One region of the Glutamicibacter sp. 2E12 genome, then DNA from elsewhere that is predicted to be linked to it. Evidence: riboswitches for the same ligand, from Rfam matches in the RefSeq annotation. Region 1 holds a riboswitch; the other holds the start of a gene.
The links. Region 1 has a riboswitch for thiamine pyrophosphate ahead of ACP3TE_RS12150 (ECF transporter S component). Riboswitches for the same ligand answer to the same signal wherever they lie in the genome.
Positions count from the first base shown of each region.

Region 2: linked by a shared signal. The riboswitch ahead of thiO (glycine oxidase ThiO) and the one ahead of ACP3TE_RS12150 (ECF transporter S component) in region 1 are both predicted to bind thiamine pyrophosphate.

Region 1 covers NZ_CP188297.1:2,599,678-2,603,554, forward strand. Annotated here, with positions in the region: gene ACP3TE_RS12130 (Na+/H+ antiporter subunit E) at 1-391, shown strand, start outside; gene ACP3TE_RS12135 (monovalent cation/H+ antiporter complex subunit F) at 393-659, shown strand; gene mnhG (monovalent cation/H(+) antiporter subunit G) at 659-1,063, shown strand; gene ACP3TE_RS12145 (DUF4235 domain-containing protein) at 1,120-1,362, opposite strand; TPP riboswitch at 1,447-1,568, shown strand; gene ACP3TE_RS12150 (ECF transporter S component) at 1,634-2,242, shown strand; gene ACP3TE_RS12155 (ATP-binding cassette domain-containing protein) at 2,239-3,877, shown strand, end outside.
Region 2 covers NZ_CP188297.1:2,931,695-2,935,571, forward strand. Annotated here, with positions in the region: gene ACP3TE_RS13800 (mechanosensitive ion channel) at 1-1,178, shown strand, start outside; gene ACP3TE_RS13805 (GNAT family N-acetyltransferase) at 1,262-2,290, opposite strand; TPP riboswitch at 2,301-2,405, shown strand; gene thiO (glycine oxidase ThiO) at 2,403-3,500, shown strand; gene thiS (sulfur carrier protein ThiS) at 3,527-3,772, shown strand; gene ACP3TE_RS13820 (thiazole synthase) at 3,775-3,877, shown strand, end outside.

The sequences.
Region 1 (3,877 bases):
CAATGCCTGGTACTGCCTGAAGCTGTTCATCTGGTTCCTCGGACAGGTCTTCGCCGCCAGCGTCCATGTGGCCTGGCTGGCGCTGGTCCGCGGGAAGCGCACCCGCAGCGCGGTCATTGCGGTCCCGCTGCGCACCGACTCGGACCTGATCGTGATGACCGTGGGACACGTGCTCACGCTGATCCCGGGCTCCTTCGTGATCGACGTGGACCGCAGCTCGTCGACGCTGTACCTGCACTACATCGACATCGAGTCGCCTGCGGACGTGGAGAAGGCGCGTGCCGGCATCCGGGACATCGAACGCCGGCTGATCATGGCTATTGGCAGCCGAGACGAGTACGAAGCGATCAAGAGCGAATGCGGACCGAACTTTGATGCGAGGAAGGGGTAACATGCTGGATATCGTCATTTGGATCTGCGGCATCATGCTCGGGCTCGGTGCTGTCGCCTGCCTGGTCCGTGTTGCCAAGGGGCCGTCAATCCTTGACCGGGTGCTGGCCCTGGACGTGATGCTGCTGATCATCTCCGCCGCGCTGTGCCTGGAAATGGTGCTGCACAAGCACACCGACTACTTGCTGTTCGTCGTGGCCGCCTGCATGCTCGGGTTCATCGGTTCGGTGACCGTCTCGCGCTTCGTTTCGGATCAGAGGAACGCCTAATGGAAATCTTCCTCGATGTCCTCGTTGCCGTCCTGCTGATCCTTGGCTGCCTGATGTCATTGATCGCAGGTATCGGCTTGCTGACCTTCCCGGACATGCTCACCCGCATGCATGCAGCGACCAAACCGCAGGTACTCGGCTTCCTGCTGATTTTCGCTGGACTGGCCATTTACCTGCGCAGCTGGGCTGTGGTCCCGGTACTCGTGCTGGCCTGGGGAATGCAGCTATTGACCGCACCGGTTTCGGCCCACATGATTGGCCGTTCCGGCTACCGGACCAAGCACGCTGCCAAGGAAACCCTGTTCTCCGATGAGCTGAGCCACGTGGTCAACAAGGTCAACGGAACACCGCCGACCGGAACCACCCCGGTTTCCAAGACCGGATCGCCAGACGAACAAGATTGAGAAAAAGCGGGAGCCGCCCCTCTGGGCGGCTCCCGCTTTTGGCTCAACGCCGAAGCTTACTTGGTGAACTTGGCAACAACCTTGTTGGCGCTGCGGTCAGCCACGGTCTGCAGGATTGCTGCGACCAGGGCCGAAACGACTGCGAAGCCCAAGGCACGGCGGAAAGAAGCTTCCGCTGCTTCCTCAGTGCCCTTGCGTGGTGCTTTGCTGCCGGTTGCCTTCAACCAAAGGAAATCAACCAGCTTGCCGCCGAGCATGCCAGCGCCAACGGTGATACCGGTAGTGGCAAGTTTCTGCACTTTATCCATTTTTTCCTCGCGATCAAGCTCTTGACATATCGTTCCTCTGCCCAGCATACCTGCGGTATGGTGGGGGAGCAGTAATTATTCCGACAGGGGAGCGTCAGACTTTTAAAAAAGTCGCAAGACGCTGAGAGTGCGATAGATCGCAGACCCTCGAACCTGCCCCGGCTAGTACCGGCGAAGGAAGTCGAGCATCTCGGATGCGGATAGGCGCGGCAGTATGCCCTCATTCCGTCCATCTCCCCTCCTTTCCACAGGAGGACCAGCAATGAACGAAACAGTTTCGAAGCAGCGTACCGGCTGGCGTGTAGTTGATATCGTCGTCGCCTCGGTGATCGCCGTCGCTTCAGGGGTCATTTTCTGGGCGTGGAGTGCCGGCTATGGCCTGTTCTCGCTCGCCTTTGCGGCTTTCCCGCCAGCCACCGCGTTGCTCACCGGCATGTGGCTCTTCCCGGCGGTGCTCGGCGCACTGATCATCCGCAAGCCAGGCGCCGCAATCTACTGCGAGCTGCTGGCCGCTGTGGTTGAAGCGCTGCTCGGCTCGCACTACGGCTTGACCGTACTGATCTCCGGCCTGGTCCAGGGCCTGGGTGCAGAGCTGGTCTTCGCAGCATTCCGCTACCGCAAGTGGAACCTGGGCGTGGCGCTGCTGGCAGGCTTGTTCGCCGGCTTGTTCGCCGGCATTTCCGAGGCCTACATCCTGGCCTACTATGTTGAGTACACCGCCGGAATGAAGATCTTCCACGTGATCGCCACCGGCATTTCCGGCGTAGTCATCGCAGGGCTGCTGTCCTGGTTGGCCACGTGTGGACTGGCGAAGACCGGTGCATTGAGCGCCCTGCCGAGCCGGCGTGCTCACCTGGAAAGCGCAAAATGAGTTCCTTTGCCAATTCCGGCGCAGCCTCGCTGACCCAGCGCGGTGCCGCCATCACCGCAACGGGGTTCGGCTGGCAGCACTCCGAGAGGAAGAATCCTGCCATCTCGGGACTGGACCTTGTGATCCACGCCGGTGAGAAGGTGCTGCTGGTCGGTCCATCGGGCGCCGGCAAGTCAACCTTGCTGCACGCGATGGCCGGGTTGCTGGAAGCGGATGAGGACGATCAGGTCGCTGGCCGGCTGCTCATAGATGGCAGCGATGCCTTCATCCGGAGCCACCCGGTGGGCTTGATGCAGCAAGACCCGGAAACCCAGGTAGTGCAAAGCAGGGTCGCCGATGACGTGGCCTTTGGCGCCGAGAATCTCGGAATGGATCCCGAACTGATCCGCCAGCGGATCCCCGAAGTGCTGGACGCTGTGGGTCTGGGTGCGCTGTCCTTCGAGCACCGCACCCAGCAACTTTCCGGCGGACAGAAACAGCGGTTGGCCTTGGCCGGCATTCTGGCCATGGAACCCAGCGTCATGCTGCTCGATGAACCGACTGCCAATGTGGACCCGCAGAGCATTGAGCTCTTGCGCGATGCGGTGCTGAACGCCGCCCGGCTTTCCGGTGCCACGCTGGTCGTCGTGGAACACCGGATTGAAGCCTGGGCGCAGCATGTGGACCGGGTTATCGTGCTGCAGCCCGGTGGGGGAGTCGCGCACGATCTGGACCCGCAGCAGCTGTACACCGATGAAACGGTGCGCGAGGAGCTGGCTGCTGCCGGGCTGTGGATTCCAGGCTACTTCCCGCAGGTGGCTCGGGCAACGAACGGTGCCGGTGCCACGCTGCTGGAAGCGCAGCAGCTGGTATCCGCCCGCACCGCCACGGCACCGCGCACCCAAGCGGTGGACGTGAATGTGCAAGCGGGCACCGCGACGGTGATTCGCGGTGAGAATGGCGCTGGAAAGTCGACGCTGGCCTTGACCTTGGGCGGATTGCTCGTCCCGGCCGACGGCGGGTTGGCGGCCACCGCGCAACTGGCCGACGGCCTGGGCAACTCCCCGTTTGCCTGGAAGGCCGGTGCATTGATTGGGCGGATCGGTTCGGTGTTCCAGGAACCCGAACACCAATTCGTGACCCAGAGCGTTCGGGAAGAGCTGGCTTTCGCTCCCAGCCGCGCGCAGGCCAGCAGCGCCGATGCGCCGAAATACGAGCCGGCCCAGGTCCAAGCGCGCGTGGACGCGTTGCTGGAACGCTTGGGCCTGGCGCATTTGGCAGACGCGAACCCGTTCACTCTCTCCGGGGGCGAGAAGCGGCGCTTGTCCGTGGCCACTGTTCTGGCCGCATCCCCCCAGGTGCTGATCCTCGACGAACCGACCTTCGGGCAGGATGCGAATACGTGGAGGGAACTGGCCGGGCTGCTGGTTGAGGAATTGCAGCAGGGCACCGCGATCATTGCTGTGACCCACGACGATCACTTTGCCTCGGTGCTCAAAGCAAGGGACCTGGTGCTCACTGCCGGCACCCCGGAAGCTGGTACCCCGCGACAGGGGCCGGTGCTTGATGCGCCGGTAGGGCATAGCTGGTTGGCGAAGATCAATCCGCTGGCCAAGCTCGGTGCGGTGGCTGCGGCAACACTGCCGTTGATCACCA
Region 2 (3,877 bases), 330 kb from region 1:
TGCTACAAAAGGTTGGCATCGCGCTAATCATCCTCATCATTACGTGGCTAGTTGCACGCATAGTTCGTTGGGCTGCCGCCAAACTGGTGAACAGGGTGAAGTTCCTGCAAAGGCAGGGCAATGACGGAGAACAAATAGGCCAATCCCTGGGCAAGGTCGCGGGGTTGATTGTCTGGCTCTTCGGCCTCGTGGCAATCCTGCAAGTCTTCGCTCTATCCGAAGTGCTATCGCCGGTGCAGGGCATGCTCGGCGGCGTCATGGCCTTCATCCCCAACCTCATCGGTGCGGGCTTCATCTTCTTCATTGGCTACGTCATCGCGAATATTGTTCGCCAGCTGCTGAGGACCGGTTTGGGAACTGTCGATTTTAGCGGACTGGTCCGCAAGGTCACCCCAGGCAACGAACCAGTAGATGAAGTTCAGTCTCGCGAATCCCAAGCGAAGATCGTTGACATCATTGCCAACATCGTCTTCGCCTTGATCCTGCTAGTCGTCGCAATATCAGCCCTGCAGGTTCTGGGCATCGCGGCAATTTCGGTACCTGCTCAGCAGATGCTGCAGCTGGTCTTCACCGCAATCCCGCAGGTCATCATGGCCTTGGTGCTCTTGGCCGTGGGTATCCTGATTGCCAAGTTCGTCGGGCAGCTACTTGAATCCTCCCTCCACGGCGTGGGTACCGACACTGTTGTTGCCCAGTGGGGCGTAGTTCCCGAGGGCAAGAGCGCTTCGGGAATCATCGCTGGCATCGTCAAGATTGCTATCGTGCTGTTCTTCGGTGTGATGGCGGCCCAGATGCTGAACTTCCCAGCGATCACCAATATCCTCAATGAGATCCTGGCCTTGGGCGGCAAGATCCTCTTCGGCGCAGCAATTATCGCCGCAGGTTTCGTCATCGCCAATGTGATTGGCCGCTTCTTGGGTGACACTACTGCTTCGAAGATCATCCGCTACACGGCAATTGCGCTGTTCGTGGCGATGGGCCTGAAGTACATGGGTATCGCCGATTCGATCATCAACATGGCCTTCGGCGCAATCGTCATTGGCGCAGCATTGGCAGCGGCTCTGGCCTTTGGCCTCGGCGGTCGTGATGCTGCGGCCCGCACGCTGAAAAAGATGGAGGCCCAACAGGCCACCAATGGCCCGGACTCGACGCCACCGGCATCGAACCCAGGCATCTAACCACGCATCACAAAACCTGAGGGACAGATAAGAAGTCGCGGAATCCAAGACCGGATTCCGCGACTTTTTTGATGCCCGCCAAGCTACTGCTGCGTGCCCCACGGCAAGGGCATGACCGCAGAGCCGCCATCGGTACGCAACCGTGCGTAGGTGTGCACATCGATGCGTTCTCCGGCAACCAGGAATTTGCCCCGTTCGACACCTTCGTGCAGGAAGGCGTTGCTTTCTGCCACATGCTTCGACCCGGGATTATTTGCCCGCAAGCCCAGCTCCAAGCGGTACAGTCCCAGCTCGTCGAACAGGTAATCCACTAAGGTTGCCACGGCGCGGGTGGCCAGCGACCGGCCCCGGTAATTCTGGTTCATCCAATACCAAATCCACGCGTTCCGATTGGCCGGGTCTACCGTACCGCACACCAGTCCCACCAGCCGATCCCGATATGCGACGGCCAACGCCTGCTGGCGTTCCCCGGCCTCCAGCAGTGCGCGCACATACGACTCAGCCTTTTGCGGGGAATCGGCGTCGCCTTGGCGCAACATGTCGGGGTTCGAGGAAAATGCCTCGTAGACCGCTTCGGCATCCGAAAGGCGCAGCCGGCGCACCGAGAATTCACCGTCGGCATGCACGGCTTCCTCCGGTCCTGCAGATGGCTGCGGATGAGCGGCGGCCGTGCCCTGGTGGAAGAGCAGCTGCCAGCGGCCCTGCTCATGGATCCACAGTGAACTGCGTTCGCTGGGGGAACCGGCGAGCAGCTTCCAGCGCAGCAGCACCAGCTGGTCTGAAAGCTGGAGAGCCACCGGGCTTTCGACTTTCAACGCCCCGGCATCCCGTGCCGGCTCCCGGGCCAGCTGGGCAATGATGGCCTCGCGATCATAGACTCGCCCGCTGGCTCCCACCTCGGCGAACCGAGGATGCAAGCGCCGCTGCAATTGCTCCTGGCTATGGCGTTGGCTGGATTCCAAGAGTTCTTGCTCCAACGAGATGATGGTGCTGGATAGCGCAGAACCTTGGGGAAGCACGATAGGGAAGTCATGGAATGCCATGTCAGCAAGTACATCACAGAAGATGACGGAACTGCGTTCAATGAAGTTCGACTTTATGAGCTGCATCATGCTTATAATCGCTGTAATCCGCGGGAGCCTGAATCGACCAGGCTGAGAGGGCACCGAGCCGACCGCTACACCTGATGCGGGTCATGCCGCCGTAGGAAGGAAGCGTGCCCTTGTGCATGTCAACATTGTTGGCGCCGGGATAATCGGCCTGGCCGTCGCGTTCGAGCTGGAATCACGCGCACACACCGTCACCCTCATCGATCCGGCACCCGGCCAAGGTGCAAGCTACGCGGCAGCAGGAATGCTGGCCCCGGCAGCTGAAACGGTCTGGGGCAATGGCCCGCTGCACCAGCTGCTTGCCGCCTCGAATGCCGCCTATCCGCAGTTCATCGAGCGCATCGAATCGGCCACCGGGCAACGCCCGGACTACTTGCAGAACTCCACGCTCGTTGTCGCCGCAGAGCCTGCGGACCGCGAAGCCCTGCACGAGCTGGCCGAACTGCAGATATCCCTCGGCCTGTCAGCGCAAAAGCTGCTGCCCAGCCAAGCCCGCAAGCTCGAACCAGCCTTGGCCGCCAATATTGCCGGCGCGGTCCTGTGCCAAGATGACCACCAGGTCGACCCTCGATCCATCGTCAAGATCCTGTTGGAGCATCTGCGTCCGCACCTGGTCGAGGAACGGGCGCAGGCACTGGTGACCGACGGGAAGCGGACCACCGCTGTGCGGACCGCATCGGGCCGAATCCTCGAAGCGGAGCAGACCATCGTGGCCACCGGTCTTGGCACCCTCGATGGCTTGAACGAACTTCCGCTGCGCCCGGTCTACGGGGACATCCTCCGGATCCAGGGACCAGCAGGCCCGCCGCTCATCACCCGCACCATCCGCGGCATCGTGCACCGGGAACAGGTGTATCTGGTGCCGAGAAGGGACGGCAGCCTCGTCCTTGGCGCCAGCGTCCGTGAAGACCGGCAACAAGCGGTGAACATTGGCGCGATGCACCTGCTGCTGGACAACGCGAGAAAGCTGGTCCCCGGCATCAGCGACTGCACGCTGAACGAAGCAACGGCCCGGGCACGTCCCGCCACGCCAGATGACCGGCCGCTGCTTGGACGCCTTGATCCAGGGCTGCTGCTCTGCACCGGGTACTCCCGGCACGGCGTGCTGCTGGCTCCGCTGGGCGCAACGCTCACTGCGGATCTCGCCCACGGCCACCAATCCCACCCCTTGCACCAGGCTGTGGATCCCCACCGCTTTGCCAACGCAACCTAGACCGCTCACCGAACGGAGCAGCAACCATGACAAGCATCGGCATCAATTTCAATTCACGGCAACTGAACCTGGACGAAGGAACCACCCTTCGCGAATTCATCAGCACGCAAATCGGCAAGGAACTGGACGCCAACTCGGTGGCCGCTGACGGCAGCAAGCTCGGAGTTGCCGCCGCCGTCAATGGCGCTGTCGTTCCACGCAGCGCCTGGAATAGCTACCTGCTGGCCGAAGGGCACAGCATTGAACTCGTTACCGCGGCCCAGGGAGGCTAGGCATGGAAACGCGCAACATCACCGAGCTGGACATCCACAGCGACCCATTCCAAATCGCCGGACGCACCTTGTCCTCGCGCTTGATCCTCGGCACCGGGGGAGCGA